2 regions of the Microbacterium sp. WCS2018Hpa-9 genome follow, and region 2 is predicted to be linked to the other one. Evidence: riboswitches for the same ligand, from Rfam matches in the RefSeq annotation. Region 2 holds a riboswitch; the other holds the start of a gene.
The links. A riboswitch is a leader RNA that binds a small molecule or an ion and turns the genes downstream of it on or off. The one in region 2 is predicted to bind thiamine pyrophosphate.

Region 1 (7,922 bases), on a different contig from region 2:
ACAAGCTCGCGGGTGGCATCATTGTGCGCCGCGCGACCCCCGGTGAGAAGATGACGACTCTCGACGGCCAGGAGCGAAAGCTCCATGTCGAGGATCTCCTGATCACCGATGGATCCGGGCCCATCGGCCTGGCCGGTGTCATGGGCGGCGGCACGACCGAGATGAGCGACACGACGCGCAATGTCCTCATCGAGGCCGCGACGTTCGACCCCGTGACGATCGCGCGCACCGCCCGTCGTCACAAGCTCCCCAGTGAGGCGTCAAAGCGCTTCGAGCGCGGCGTCGACCCCCTCGTGCCGTTCGTCGCCGCTCGTCGAGCCGCCGACCTGATGGTCGAGTTCGCCGGTGGCACGCTCACCGAAGAGGGCGGCGCGCTCTTCGCCGAGGTCTTCGTGGCCGACATCGAGCTGCCGAGAGGCTTCGTGCAGGGACTCATCGGCGTCGACTACTCCGACGACGAGATCGTGGGTGCGCTCACGACGATCGGCGGCGAGGTCACCGAGGTAGATGCCGGCTGGGCCGTCATCCCGCCGACCTGGCGCCCCGACCTCACCGACAAGTGGTCTCTCGCCGAAGAGGTCGCGCGCATCCACGGTCTCGACCGCATCCCCTCGGTGCTGCCGACGCCTCCCTCCGGCCGTGGCCTGACGCCGCACCAGCAGGGGCGCCGTCGCGTCGCTGACGCGCTGGCGGCAGCCGGTCTCGTCGAGACGCCCTCGTTCCCCTTCACGACCGAGGCCGAGAACGACCTGCACGGTTCGGCGTCGGGAGAGCACCTGCCCAGCATCCGGCTCGCGAACCCGCTCGACGGCTCTGCGCCGTTCCTGCGTCGCTCGCTCGTCCCCGGGCTGCTGCAGATCGCGCACCGCAACATCTCGCGCGGCCTCACGGATCTCGCGCTGTTCGAGACCGGAGTCGTGTTCCTTCCTGAGCCGGGTGTCGACTACGGAACCGACGAGGTGCCTCCGCTCGGCGTGCGTCCGTCAGACGAGACCCTCGCCGCGCTGAACGCGTCGATCCCGCCGCAGCACCGCCACGTCGCGGCGCTGTTCACGGGCAATGTCGTCGCACGACAGCCCGGACGCGCCGCCGAGCCGTCCGGACTCTCCGAGGCACTGGATGCCGCCAGAGTCATCGCGGCAGCCGCCGGCGTGGACATCGATGTGGCCCAGGGCGAGCGCACGGCACTGCACCCCGGGCGCACCGGCGTGCTCACCGTCGGCGACGTCGAGGTCGGATACGTCGGAGAACTCCACCCCGACGTCGCAGCGGGAGCAGACCTGCCGGGTCGCGCGACCGTGCTCGAGCTCGACCTCGATCAGGTCCTCGGGCTGGGGGGCGGCCGAGCTGTCGCCGCCTCGCTCTCGACGTTCCCCGCTGCGACGCAGGACGTGTCGCTCGTGCTGGGCGCCGATGTCCCCGCAGGCTCGGTACGCGCTGCACTGGCCGAAGGCGCGGGGGAGCTCCTCGAGGCGATCCGTCTCGTCGACGACTACCGCGGCGAAGGCGTCGCCGAAGGACAGAAGAGCCTCACCTTCGCGTTGCGGTTCCGCGCGAGCGATCGCACGCTCACCGCCGCAGAGGCGACCGAGGCGAAGCTCGCGGGTGTCGCTGTGGCGGCCGAGCGCTTCGGCGCGACTCTGCGCGACTGACATCGCCGAGAGCGGGCTGCATCCCAGTGCGGGATGCAGTCCGCCGCCTCGCCCTCGAGCCGGCTGTGATCGTCACCGCCGAGCCGACCTGACATCGGCCTGCCCCGAGATAGCGTGTCGTGATGAGCATCCTCCCCCACAGCACACCTGCGGCGGTTCCCGATGGCGTCCGACCGATCGGCGAGGCGCCCTTCCTCGCCCCGGGCGATCAGATCTCCTGGCATTACCGGAAGCCGGGGTGGCAGCCCGGCGACGCATCGACGATCACTCCCATGCGAGTGGTCCGCGACGACGAGCGGGGCCTCATCGCCTGGCTCGCTCCGGGCACGCTGCAGGAGGGGCAGGGCACTCCTGCGGGCGAACGCGTCCGGACGGTTCCCCTCGAGCGACGATGGCTCGACCCGCGGACACGGATCGTGGAGGAGTGGTGGGGCAACGGCATCCTGCGGATCGCCCCGGCGGGTGCCGCGTGGTCGGTGTGGCTCTTCTGGAGCGATGTGAGCGGCTCGGACTGGCAGTTCGCCGGCTGGTACGTGAACCTCGAGAACGCGCACCTGCGCACCGACAGCGATACGTACTCTTCGGACCACATCCTCGACGTCGAGATCGAGCCGGACGGACGGGTGCACCTGAAGGATGAGGACGAGGTGATCGCTGCCGTCGAGCAGGGCCGCCTCACATCCGAGCAGGCGGCGCAGATCGAGCGGCACGCGGACGCGGCGATCGCGTCGTTCCGCGAGGCTGACTGGCCCTTCGCCCCGGAATGGCTCGACTGGCGGCCGGATCCCTCCTGGACCGTTCCGGAGCTGACAGGGCTGTCCGACCTCCGCCTGCGGTGAACCCGGCATCCGCCGTGAGCGGAAGGACCTTCCCCTCGCACGGCGAAGATGGTGGCATGGGTCCATGACTGACGTTCTGATCCTCGGCGGGACCGGCTGGTTGTCCGGTCGGATCGCCAGACGCCTGCTGGTGAACGGGGCGACAGTGATGTGCCTCGCGCGAGGAGGGCGACCGTCCCCGGAGGGGGCGAGCCTGGTTCTGGCCGATCGTGACGACGCCGACGCCTACGACGCCGTCTGCGGTCGCGACTGGGACCACGTGATCGACGTCTCATCGAATGCGGCGCATGTCGCGGCGGCAGTCGAGGCGCTCGGCGCGCGAGCAGCCCGCTGGACGTACGTGTCGTCGATGTCTGCATATTCCGATGACGAGACGGCCGGGGCAGACGAGTCCGCGCCGTTGCATATGCCGGCCCGCGCCGGAGATGACTACGAGTATGGGCCGCAGAAGGTGGCCGCGGAGAACGCGGTTCGGACGCTCGGCGACCGAATGCTGATCGTGCGCCCGGGGCTGATCGTCGGCAAGGACGATCCGAGCGATCGCTTCGGATACTGGGCTGCGGCGTTCCTGCGCGCTCACGACGAACCGGTGCTGCTCCCACGTGCCGACGGACGCGACGTGCAGGTGATCGACGTCGATGACCTGTCGGAGTTCATCAGCACGACCACCGCCACCGGCGCGATCAACACGATCGGCGACCGGTACCCGATGGCCGAGGTCATCGAGGCGGTGCGCACGCACGCCGGGCACCGGGGAGACACGGTGACGGCGACGGACGACTGGCTCGTCGAGAACGACGTGGAGTACTGGGCAGGGGAGCGATCGCTGCCGCTGTGGCTGCCAAGCGACATGACGGGTTTCATGACGAGGTCGAACGCGCTTTACCGTGCGGCCGGGGGCGAGCTGCGCCCGCTCGACGAGACGATCGCTGCCGTGGTCGAAGACGAGCAGGAACGCGGTGTCGATCGCGAGCGGCGAGCCGGTCTGACCCGAACCGACGAACTCGCGCTGCTCCAGCTTCTGCCCTGACGGCGCGCGTCGCTAGACTCCGAGTAGTGACACGGGGTGCCGCATCCGCGGCTGAGAACAGACCCGTCGAACCTGATCTAGTTCGTACTAGCGAAGGGATGTCGCATTGAGCGATCGTCTGCGTCCTGAATCCGAATCGACCCTGGTCGCCTCGGCCGCCGAGCTCTTGTCCGAGCTGCGCGAGAGTCCACCTCTGACCCACTGCATCACCAACAGCGTCGTCACGGGGTTCACCGCCAACGTGCTGCTCGCCCTCGGCGCGGCGCCGGCGATGGTCGACATCGTCGATGAAGCCGGCATGTTCGCCGGGGTGGCCTCCGGTGTGCTGATCAACCTCGGCACGCCGACCCCCGGGCAGCGGGCGGCGAGCCTCGAAGCCGCCGCCGGCGCGGTCGCCGCAGGAATTCCGTGGGTGCTGGATCCCGTCGCGATCGGCGCTCTGCCGGTGCGCACGGCCCTCGCTCACGAGCTTGTCGCCTCGCGCCCCACGGCGATCAGAGGGAATGCGTCCGAGATCCTCGCACTCGCCGGACTCAGTGCAGGCGGCCGCGGTGTGGACGCGGTCGATACGACCGACTCCGCGGCAGAGGCAGCGCTCGCTCTCGCCACGCGTCATGGCTCTGTGGTCGCAGTGTCCGGGCCGGTCGACCTGGTGACCGATGGCGTCCGGCTGCTACGCATAGCGAACGGTCACGAGCTGCTCACCCGGGTCACCGGCGGTGGGTGCGCGTTGGGCGCCGTCATGGCCGCGTTCCTCGGCGCCGCTCGCTCGACCTCGGCCGATCCGCTCACGGCGGTGGGCTCGGCGAGCCTCGTCTACACGATCGCCGCCGAGCGGGCCGCGGTGCACGTCGCGGGCCCCGGCACCTTCGCCGTCGCTCTGCTCGACGCGCTCGCCGCCGTGCAGCCGGCTGACCTGGTGGCCTCCGCGCGTGTGCAGGAGCAGACGCTGTGATCGCCGACCTCTCGCTCTACCTCGTCACGGATGCCGACCTCTGCGGTGAGCGGGGTGTCGTCGAGACCGTGCGCCTGGCGGTCGACGGGGGAGTTCGTATCGTGCAGCTGCGTGACAAGAGCGCGACCGATGCCGAGACCGCCGATCAGCTGGTCGAGCTGTCGCGCGTGATCGCCGGCCGCGCGCTCCTCCTGGTGAACGATCGTGTCGACGCGGTGCTCGCCGCTCGCGACCGGGGCGCGCGCGTCGACGGTGTGCATCTCGGTCAGGGGGATGCGTCGGTGGAACGGGCGCGAGAGCGACTGGGTGCCGAGGCGATCATCGGGTTGACGGCGAACACACCCGAGCACCTCGACGCGGTGGCGGCTCTGCCTGCCGGCGTGGTCGACTATCTCGGCGTCGGTGTGATCCGCCCCACGAGCACCAAACCCGACCATCCGCCGGCACTGGGCATCGACGGCTTCCGGTCGCTCGTCGCGACGTGCGCTCTTCCCTGCGTGGCCATCGGCGGGGTGGGCATCGATGACACCGAGCGTCTTCGCGACGCGGACGCGGCGGGCCTCGCGGTGGTCTCGGCCGTCTGCGCCGCCGTCGATCCGAGGCAGGCTGCACAGGCGTTCCTCCGGCGGTGGCGAGCGTCAGGCACGCCGCGGGTCCTCAGCATCGCCGGGAGCGACCCTTCGGGCGGTGCGGGAATCCAAGCCGACCTCAAGTCCATCGCCGCGAACGGCGGGTACGGCATGGCGGCTCTGACCGCACTCACCGCTCAGAACACCGCGGGAGTGCGGGCGGTGCATGTGCCGCCCGCGGAGTTTCTGCGTGAGCAGCTCGCCGCGATCTCAGACGACATCGTCATCGATGCGGTCAAGATCGGGATGCTGGCGAACGCCGACGTGATCCGCACGGTCGCCGACTGGCTCGATGCCGTGCGGCCGCCGATCGTCGTGCTCGACCCGGTCATGGTCGCGACCAGTGGCGATCGGCTTCTCGACCGGGATGCCGAGGTCGCGCTGCGCGGACTCCTCGAACGCGCGCATGTCGTGACGCCCAACCTCGCGGAGCTCGCTGCGCTCGCCGACCACGCGATCGACGGGTGGGACGACGCGCTCGAGGCCGCTGCCGCGCTCTCCGACCGGATCGGTGCGGCGGTGCTCGTGAAGGGAGGGCATCTCGACGGCGACGACGTTCCCGACGCGGTGATCGACGCGGCCGGGGGAGTGACTCGGGTATATCCGGGTACGCGCATCCCGACTCGCAACACGCATGGCACGGGGTGCTCGCTCTCGTCGGCGCTCGCCACCCGGCTCGCGAGGGGCGAGTCACTCATCGACGCGGTCGGCTCGGCCCGCTCGTGGCTGCGGGAGTCGTTGACACAGAGCGATGCACTCCACGTCGGGCGAGGGCACGGGCCGATCAACCACTTCGGAGGCCTGTGGCGACGTGGCGGACTCGAGACCGTTCCTGACCGGGCGCACATCCGGGACCAGTGGTGGGAGCGGATCGCGCACCTCCGGGCCGACATCGACGAGCTGCCGTTCATCGGCGCTCTCGCTGACGGGACGCTGGACCGTGAGTGGTTCCTGTTCTACCTCCGACAGGACGCGCTGTATCTCCGGGAGTACGCCAGGGTGCTCGCCGAGGCCGCGCGGCTCGCCCCGACATCGCACGAACAGGCGTTCTGGGCGCAGTCGGCCCACGGCTCGATCGCCGGAGAGCTCGAACTCCATGCCTCGTGGCTGACCCCCGGCTCGGGCGTGGAGGAGGGGACCTTCGCCGCGGATCCGGCGCCAGCGACCGTCGCGTACCTCGATCATCTGCGTTCCGTGGCCTTCGGCGGAGACCACGCCGAGCTCATCGCCGCCGTGCTGCCCTGCTTCTGGCTCTACACGGATCTCGGAAGGCGCCTGCACGCGGGTGCGTTCGGCGAGTACGCCCGTGATCCCGAGCATCCGTATGCGTCGTGGCTCGCGACCTACGCCGATCCGGCCTTCGAGAACGTGACGGAGCAGGCGATCGACTTCGTGATGGACGCGGCGACGCAGGCGGACGCCCCGCGGCGTCGACGGATGCTCCGAGCGTTCGAGGTCTCGAGTGCGCACGAGCTCGCGTTCTTCGCAGCCCCCGGAGCCCACGCGTCTCGCAGATGACGGACCGGATTTGCGCATGCCGCGACGAGCGCGCTATCGTCGCGGCATGCCTTCGGCCGCCACCGCAACTCTGACGCTCGTTCCGAGCGTCATCGCCGTGCGCCGACGCCGCAGCGGCCGCCGACTCTAGGCGACCCTGCGCTTCTGCCTGCATACGCACGGCGGTCGAGTGCCGGTGTCGCCGCCCCGGTTCCCGACACTGCACCCCGCGTTCGACGAGGGGTCCGACCGTTAAGGTAGAAGAATGACGTACTCCGTCGCCGTCTCCGGCGCATCCGGCTACGCGGGCGGCGAGATCCTGCGCCTCCTCGCGTCTCACCCGGACATCGAGATCCGCACCGTGACTGCTCACTCGAACGCCGGTCAGCCGCTCGTGCAGCATCAGCCGCACCTGCGGTCACTCGCCCACCTCACCCTGCAGGACACCACACCTGAGACGCTCGCAGGCCACGACATCGTGTTCCTCGCGCTGCCGCACGGCCAGTCCGGTCAGTACACGGATGCGCTCGGCGACACCCCGCTCGTCATCGACGCGGGAGCCGACCACCGACTGACGTCCCAGGACTCATGGGATGCCTTCTACGGCGGCGACTTCCACGAGCCCTGGGCTTACGGCGTCCCCGAGCTGCTCGTCGGCGGTGTCAAGCAGCGCGAGATGCTGCGAGATGCGAAGCGGATCGCCGCCCCCGGGTGCAACGCCTCGACCGTGAGCCTGAGTCTCGCTCCCGGCGTCGCCGCCGGAGTGATCGACGCGGGCGACATCGTCTCAGTGCTCGCTGTCGGTCCGTCAGGCGCGGGCAAGAGCCTCAAGACCAATCTGCTCGCCAGCGAGATCCTCGGCAGCGCGAACCCGTATGCGGTCGGTGGCACCCACCGGCACATCCCCGAGATCCGGCAGGCGCTCGCCGCGGCATCCGGCGCTGCGGCCGACGGCATCCGCATCTCCTTCACCCCAGTGCTGGTTCCGATGTCACGGGGAATCCTCGCCACCTCGACCGCACCGATCGCCGGCGACGCCAGCGACGCGGAGATCCGCGCCGCATGGGAGGACGCCTACGGTGACGAGACGTTCGTGCAGTTGCTGCCCGAAGGTCAGTTCCCGCGCACCGCCGACGTCCTCGGCGCGAACACGGCGCTGATCGGCCTTGCGATCGATCGTGCGGCCAACCGCGTGACCGTGGTCACCGCCGTCGACAACCTCGTCAAGGGCACCGCAGGCGCTGCCATCCAGTCCATGAACCTCGCGCTGGGGCTGCCCGAGTCCCGCGCCCTCTCAGTGAACGGAGTCGCGCCGTGAGC
Region 2 (7,922 bases):
CTGTTCCGCAGCTACCAGGGCAAGCTCGACACCGTGAACCGAGTGCTGCGCGAGCAGCTCACGGGTGTGCGCGTCGTGCGAGCGTTCGTCCGAGAGAACATCGAAGAAGAGCGCTTCCGCGGCGCCAACACCGACATCATGGTGGTCGGTCGCAAGGTCGGCTCCCTGTTCGTCCTGCTGTTTCCGCTGTTCATGCTGATCCTCAATGTCACGATCGTGGCGGTCGTGTGGTTCGGTGGCATCGAGGTCAACAGCGGCACGGTGCAGGTCGGCACGATCTTCGCCTTCATGCAGTACATCGGTCAGATCATGGGCGGCGTCATCATGGCCAGCTTCATGGCGATCATGATCCCGCGCGCTGCGGTCTCGGCCGAGCGCATCGGCGAGGTCCTCGACACGCAGTCGAGCATGGAGCGCCCGGCGAACGGTGTCACCGACTTCCCGACCCCCGGCTCGGTCGCCTTCGACGATGTCGAGTTCACCTATCCCGGGGCCGACTCTCCCGTGCTCAAGGGCATCAGCTTCGCGGCAGAGCCCGGCGAGACCGTCGCGATCGTCGGTTCTACCGGTGCGGGCAAGACGACACTCGTGTCGTTGATCCCGCGACTCTTCGACGTCTCGGGCGGAGCCGTCTTCGTCGGCGGCGCCGATGTCCGCGAGGCGGACGTCGAGTCGCTGTGGGCGACGATCGGCCTCGTTCCGCAGCGTCCGTTCCTCTTCACCGGCACGGTGGCGTCGAACCTCCGCTACGGCAGAGAGGACGCGACCGACGAAGAGCTCTGGCACGCCCTCGAGATCGCTCAGGGCCGTGACTTCGTCGAAGAGATGCCGCAGGGCCTCGAATCGCGCATCACCCAGGGCGGCACGAACGTCTCCGGCGGCCAGCGTCAGCGTCTGGCGATCGCCCGCGCTATCGTCCGTCAGCCGCAGATCCTGGTGTTCGACGACTCGTTCTCGGCGCTCGACCTCACCACCGACGCCCGGTTGAGGCAGGCCCTGTGGCGTGAGCTGCCGCACGTGACGAAGATCGTTGTCGCGCAGCGCGTCTCATCCATCACCGATGCGAATCGCATCGTCGTGCTCGAAGGGGGCACCATGGTCGGCGTCGGCACGCACGAGGAGCTTCTCGAGACGAGCACCACGTACCGAGAGATCGTCGAATCGCAGCTGGGGGTGGACGCATGAGCGAGCAGAACACTCCTCAGACCCGCCGCGGTCGCGCGGCCAAGGCCACGGCCGCGACCACTGCGGTCGAGCCCGAACTGACCGAAGAAGAGAAGTACGAGGCCGAGCTCGCCGAGAAGGCGCGCCAGGACGGCGGCGGCTGGGACAGCGTCGCACCCGGCAAGGCCGACAACTTCGGCCAGAGCTTCAGCCGGATGATCGGGCTGCTGAAGCCGTCGGCCGTGTGGTTCATCCTGGTGTCGATCGCCGGCGCCGTCGGCGTCGTGCTGACGGTCGCGGCACCGAAGGTGCTCGGCGAGGCAACGAACCTCATCTACAAGGGCTTCATCTCGGTGCAGCTCGCTCAGGCGAACGGGGACTTCCCCGGTTTCCCCGCAGGCACCCCGCAGGACGACGTCGTCGACGCGCTCCGCCAGGGCGGGCAGGACGACTTCGCCAACCAGGTCGAGGCTCTCGGCAGCTTCCGGGTCGGTGACGGCGTCGACTTCGACGCGCTGCGGTGGATCATCATCGCTGTGCTGGCGATCTACGTCACGGCCGCCTTCCTCAGCTGGCTCCAGGGCTACGTGATCAACGTCATCATGGTGCGCACCATGTGGCGCCTGCGCGAAGAGGTCGAGGCGAAGATCAACCGCCTGCCCCTGTCGTACTTCGACAAGGTGCAGCGCGGCGACCTGATCTCGCGTGTGACCAACGACATCGACAACATCACGCAGACGATGCAGCAGTCGCTGTCGGGCGCGATCACGGCCGTGCTCACGGTCGTGGGCGTGCTGGTGCTGATGTTCTCGATCTCGTGGCAGCTCGCGCTCGTCGCTCTGGTGGCACTGCCGCTCATGGGCGTGATCTTCGGTGTCATCGGCCCGCGGTCGCAGAAGGCGTTCGGCACTCAGTGGCGCAAGGTCGGCCGACTGAACGCCCGCGTCGAAGAGGCTTTCTCCGGCCACGCGCTGGTCAAGGTCTTCGGTCGCGAGCAGGATGCGCTCGAGAAGTTCAAGGACGAGAACGAGGAGCTGTTCCAGGCGAGCTTCAAGGCGCAGTTCCTCTCCGGCATCATCATGCCGGCGATGACCTTCGTCGGCAGCCTCACCTATGTGGGCATCGCGGTGCTCGGCGGTCTTATGGTCGCGAGCGGACAGCTGCGTCTCGGAGACGTGCAGGCGTTCATCCAGTACTCGCAGCAGTTCACGCAGCCGCTGTCGGAGCTCGGTGGCATGGCCGCGGTCGTGCAGTCCGGAACGGCGTCCGCCGAGCGGGTGTTCGAGCTGCTCGACACCGAAGAGCAGGAGGCCGATGCCATCGACGCTCCGAAGCTCGCCGACGGCAAGGGCGTCGTGGAGTTCGAGAACGTCGCGTTCTCGTACACGCCCGAGCGTCCGCTCATCACCGACCTCTCGTTCCGGGTCGAGCCCGGTCAGACGGTCGCGATCGTCGGTCCGACGGGAGCGGGCAAGACGACGCTCGTCAACCTCATCATGCGGTTCTACGAACTGAACGGCGGGCGGATCCTGCTCGACGGCCAGGACATCTCGGAGGTCACTCGCGAGCAGCTGCGCTCGCGCACCGGCATGGTGTTGCAGGACCCGTGGCTGTTCGCCGGGAGCATCCGCGAGAACATCCGATACGGGCGCTCCACGGCGACCGACGAAGAGGTTCTCGAGGCGGCGAAGGCGACGTATGTCGATCGCTTCGTGCGCTCCCTCCCCGAGGGCTACGACACGGTGCTCGACGAGGACGCGTCGAACGTCTCAGCGGGTGAACGCCAGCTGATCACGATCGCCCGGGCGTTCGTCGCTCAGCCGTCGATCCTGATCCTCGACGAGGCGACGTCGGCGGTCGACACCCGCACCGAGGTGCTGCTGCAGCACGCGATGGCGGCGCTGCGCCAGGGACGCACATCGTTCGTGATCGCCCACCGTCTGTCGACCATCCGCGACGCCGACCTCATCCTCGTGATGGAGCACGGTGACATCGTCGAGAAGGGCACGCACGACGAGCTCATCACCGCGCAGGGCGCGTACTGGCGCCTCTACCAGTCGCAGTTCGAGCAGGCGGCGACCGACATCGACGCAGAGGACGCGCTCACGGGCTCGACCCCTGTCGTCGTCAGCGGCGACGCCGAAGAAGCGGCTGCGGCAGCACAGGTCGGAGTCTCGGTCGGGGCGCAGGTTCCTGCCGCCGAGGCTGCAGCCGCGCAGGCGGTCGTCGAGCGTCCGGATGACGGCGGCCAGAGGGCCTGATCCGCACGAGACCCGGTCAGCACCAGACCGGGTCAGCGCGCGACCTTGTCAGCACCTGACCTGATCAGCAGATTGCCCCGACTCCCGTTCATTCGGGGGCGGGGCATTCTGCTGTCCTCAGCGCTGAGCTTCGGTGATGCCGAGGAGCTCGAGCGGATGGGTCAGGCGCCACCACGGGCTGGGGGCATCGACGTCTTCTGCGAGCGACAGCGACGTCGTCACCGTGTTCAACGGTCCGGTGCTCGTCATCGTGCCGACCTCGTCGCCCGATTCGCGGTCGTCGCCGAGGGAGAAGTCGGTCGAGGCCTCGGCCATCGCGCCGTTCCACAGCACGATGTCGGCGTCGGCATCCGTCACGACATCGGCGGTCGCACCCCACGGCGTCGTGACCGTGCCGACGACCGTGCCCGCCGCGACAGAGGGAGCCTGCTGCTCCAAGGCGGTCTCGACCTGCGAGAACAGCGAGCGGGTCTGGGCGAGGCGCTGCTCATCGTCGGCCTGCCCGAGAACCGACGCATAGAGGTGCACGGTCGTGTCGTCGATGGTGATGACCTTCGCGGTCAACAGGTTCCAACTGTCTCCGAGCGTGCCGGTCTTGACGCCGACCACGCCAGGATCCGCCAGCATCCCGTTCGTGTTCACCACCGTGCCCGCGCCCGGAAGATCGACCGACGGGGTGCCGACGATGCCGGCGAACACGGGATTCTGCATCGCCAGCTCGGCGAGCGCGACGAGCGACTCGGGCGTGGCCCTGTTGCGGTCGTCGAAGCCAGACGGGGTCACGATCGTGATGCCGTCGAGGCCGCGGTCGCGCAGCCACACCTCCGCCGCGGCGGTGAATGCCGACGGGGAGCCCCAGATCTCCTGCGAGAGACGATCGATGTAGTTGTTCGCCGAACCGAGCAGCGTTCCCTGCAGGAGCTGGAACTCGGTGAGAGTGCCGCCCACGGGCACGTCGAGTGCCGACTGGTCGGAGCGGCGGTAGTCCCAGTACGCCAGGTTGTCTGCCCGCGTGAACGAGAACTCCGGGCCCTGCTCGCCCACGGCGAGAGGCATTCGATCGAGCACCATCAGGCTCGAGACCACCTTGGTGACGCTCGCGATCGCAGCCGCATCGAGCGACGACGACATCGTGCCTATTCCGCCGATTCCCACAGCCGCGCTTCCCTGGGTGGGCCAGGTGATCGCGGCCGCGGGTGCGGCGACGGTCGTGAGCTCCACTGCCTGCACCGTCGGCGCCACCTCGTGCAACGGCCACAGCATGGCCGACCCGACATAGGTGCCGAGCAATCCGACGAGAACACCGAGCGGGACCAGAACGCCGGGGCGAGTGATCGCGGGGCGCAGGTGCGCTCCCGTCAGAAGTGCGCCGCCGCTCGCCGGGGGAGGCGTCTCATCGAGCGCCTCGATCGCGGGGTGTCGAGCGACTTCGACCGCATCGACCCACGTCAGCGGCGTCCCACCGCTGGTGCCCTCCGCCCACTGGGCATCGGGAGTCGTCTCGGGATCGGGAGTGGCGAGAGCGGTCTCCAGAGCGCCGAGCGCGGCGGCGTCGTCACCCGCATCCGATTCGGATGTCCCATCCACGGGGCCGGCCGACGAGACGTCGGCATCAGGCTGTGCCGCCGTCGAGCCGGCTGCCGTCGAACCGGCAGGCGCTGACTCAGCAGGCGCCGACGCTTCAGCCGTCGACCCGGCAGGCGCTGACGCATCGGGCGTTGACGCGTCGCCCGCAGGAACGGCGGAGGCGGTGGCCTCGGCGGAGTCAGGAGCGGTCACCTCCTCACGGTACCGAACTCGCGCAGGGATCCGTGTCGCTGCAACAGGAGCAGACGTGAGTGTCGGCACTGGGTAAGATCGTCAGAACAACCACGGGAGTCCGGCGAGCCGGGCTGAGAGGGAGCGAATCGCGCTTCGACCGTCGAACCTGATCTGGGTAATGCCAGCGCAGGGAGGAGTCACTGATGAGTACATCCACGTCCGGATCCACCACGGAATCCGCATCCGTCTCGCACGCCCCGAGGGGCCTCGGTCGCCCTGAACTCTGGCGCTGGCGGGTCGTCGACATCGTCGTCGCCAGCGTCATCGCCGTCGCCTGTGCGCTGATCTTCCTGCTCTGGAACGTCGGCTACGAGGTGCCCAGCAGCATCCTGAAGCCGTTGCTCCCCGGTGTGCAGGGCCTGCTCGCCGGCCCCTGGCTCATCGCCGGTGTGCTCGGCGCGCTGATCATCCGCAAGCCGGGTGCCGCGCTCTACACCGAGCTGGTCGCCGCGATCATCTCGGCCCTCGTCGGCAACGCGTGGGGTCCGCTCACCATCGTCTCGGGCCTCGTGCAGGGTCTCGGTGCCGAGCTGATCTTCCTCGTGTTCCTCTACGGCGTCTGGCGTCTGCCCGTCGCGATGCTGGCGGGTGCCGGCGCAGGACTCGCGTGCGGCATCAACGACCGCATCCTCTGGTACGCCGGTGCCGACACGCTCTTCACCAGCGTGTACATCGTCTCGACGACCATCTCGGGTGCCGTCATCGCCGGACTCGGAGCGTGGTTGATCGCCCGAGGACTCGCAGCCACGGGCGCCCTCAGCCGGTTCGCCGCCGGCCGCGAGGTCACCGCACGGGTGTGAGCTCGCCCACGACTCCCGCCACCCTCGAAGCACGCGGCTGGGGGTGGCGGTACGCGACGCGGCTGCGCTGGGCTGTGCGCGACATCGCCCTGCGCATCGAACCCGGCGAGCGGGTGCTGCTGCTGGGCGCCTCGGGCTCTGGCAAGTCGACCCTGCTGCAGGGATTCGGCGGGGTGCTCGGAGGCGCGGACGAGGGCGAGACGCACGGTGGTCTGCTCGTCGACGGCGTGCCGCCCACCGAGGCGCGCGGTCGGGTCGGCATGGTGCTGCAGGACCCCGACACGCAGACGATCCTCGCCAGGGTCGGCGACGACGTCGCGTTCGGCTGCGAGAACCTCGGCGTCCCTCGTGACGAGATCTGGCACCGGGTGCGCGCGGCGCTGGATGCCGTCGAGCTCGACGTCGCACCCGATCGGTCGACGGCCGCGCTGTCGGGCGGTCAGAAGCAGCGTCTCGCTCTCGCCGGCGTGCTGGCCATGCGACCGGGCGCCATCCTCCTCGACGAGCCGACCGCCAACCTCGACCCCGAGGGAGTGCAGGACGTGCGCGATGCCGTCGCCGCCGCCCTCGACGCCACGGGCGCCACCCTCGTGGTGATCGAGCATCGCATCGACGTCTGGCTGCCGCTCGTCACCCGAGTGATCGTGCTCGGTGCCGAGCCGGAGGGCACGGTCGTGCTGGCCGATGGCAGCCCGGACGAGATTCTCGGCGCGCGAGGGGCCGAGCTCGCAGCATCCGGTGTGTGGGTTCCCGGCCACCCGCCCGCCGTTCCGCCCGCGCCGGCGCACGAGCCGGGGGAGACCCTCCTCGCAGCGCGCGGTCTCACCGTCGCCCGCCGGCGCGGGCTCGCGGTAGCCGGTCCGTTCGATGTCGAGGTGCGCGCGGGCGAGGTGCTCGGAGTGACCGGCGCGAACGGCGCAGGCAAATCGACGCTCGGGCTCACACTCGCCGGGCTGATCCCGGCCGAGGATGGCCGGGTCTCGGCTCTGCCCGCGCTCGCAGCGGGAGAGAAGCCCGACCCCATCCGCTGGTCTTCTCGAGCCCTGCTCACCCGCATCGCGTCGGTCATGCAGACGCCCGAGCACCAGCTGCTCACAACGACCGTGCGCGACGAGCTGTCGGTCGGACCGCGGGCGCTGAAGCTGCCGGACGCCGAGATCACCGCTCGTGTCGACGACCTGCTCGAACGGCTGCGGCTGACCTCGCTCGCCGGAGCCAACCCCTACACGCTGTCGGGAGGGGAGAAACGGCGGCTCACGGTCGCGGCGGCCCTCGCCACTCGGCCCCGGATGCTGGTGCTCGACGAACCCACCTTCGGGCAAGACGCCACGACCTGGGCCGAACTCGTCGGCCTCATCGCACGGCTGCGCGACGAGGGCACGGCGATCGTGGCGATCAGCCATGACGAGGCCGTGCTGGAAGCGCTGCACGCGCGGCGCATCGAGGTCGGCCGATGATCGATCCGCTGACCGCCCGCATCGAACGACCGGGGCCGATCGCCCCTCGCTCGGCCCTTGCAAAGCTCGCCGCCGCGCTGTTGATCGCGCTGCCGCTCGTGCTGACGATCGACGTCGTCTCGGCATCCGTCGCACTGCTGCTCGAGATCCCGCTGCTCCTTCTCGCGGGGCTGCGGGCCAAGGAGTTCTGGACCCGCACCGCCGTGCTGTGGATCGCAGCGCCGCTGAGCGCGGTCACCATCGCCCTCTACGGCGCGACCAGCGGCACGGTGCACTTCGAGTGGCTGGTCATGCGCGTCAGCGACGGATCGCTCGCCCTCGCCGCAGCGACTGCCGTGCGGGTGCTCGCGATCGGGCTGCCCGCCGTGGTGCTCTTCATCACGGTCGACCCCACCGACCTCGCCGACGACCTGGCTCAG

Region 1: linked by a shared signal. The riboswitch ahead of thiM (hydroxyethylthiazole kinase) and the one ahead of RQG82_RS04360 (ECF transporter S component) in region 2 are both predicted to bind thiamine pyrophosphate.

The regions. Positions count from the first base shown of each region.
Region 1 covers NZ_JAVTIY010000012.1:77,062-84,983, forward strand. The annotation lists gene pheT (phenylalanine--tRNA ligase subunit beta) at 1-1,652, shown strand, start outside; gene RQG82_RS19290 (DUF402 domain-containing protein) at 1,775-2,491, shown strand; gene RQG82_RS19295 (NAD-dependent epimerase/dehydratase family protein) at 2,556-3,521, shown strand; TPP riboswitch at 3,544-3,637, shown strand; gene thiM (hydroxyethylthiazole kinase) at 3,628-4,476, shown strand; gene RQG82_RS19305 (bifunctional hydroxymethylpyrimidine kinase/phosphomethylpyrimidine kinase) at 4,473-6,623, shown strand; gene argC (N-acetyl-gamma-glutamyl-phosphate reductase) at 6,868-7,920, shown strand; gene argJ (bifunctional glutamate N-acetyltransferase/amino-acid acetyltransferase ArgJ) at 7,917-7,922, shown strand, end outside.
Region 2 covers NZ_JAVTIY010000002.1:119,646-127,567, reverse strand. The annotation lists gene RQG82_RS04375 (ABC transporter ATP-binding protein) at 1-1,185, shown strand, start outside; gene RQG82_RS04370 (ABC transporter ATP-binding protein) at 1,182-3,425, shown strand; gene RQG82_RS04365 (D-alanyl-D-alanine carboxypeptidase) at 3,543-5,204, opposite strand; TPP riboswitch at 5,287-5,396, shown strand; gene RQG82_RS04360 (ECF transporter S component) at 5,390-6,046, shown strand; gene RQG82_RS04355 (ABC transporter ATP-binding protein) at 6,043-7,503, shown strand; gene RQG82_RS04350 (energy-coupling factor transporter transmembrane component T) at 7,500-7,922, shown strand, end outside.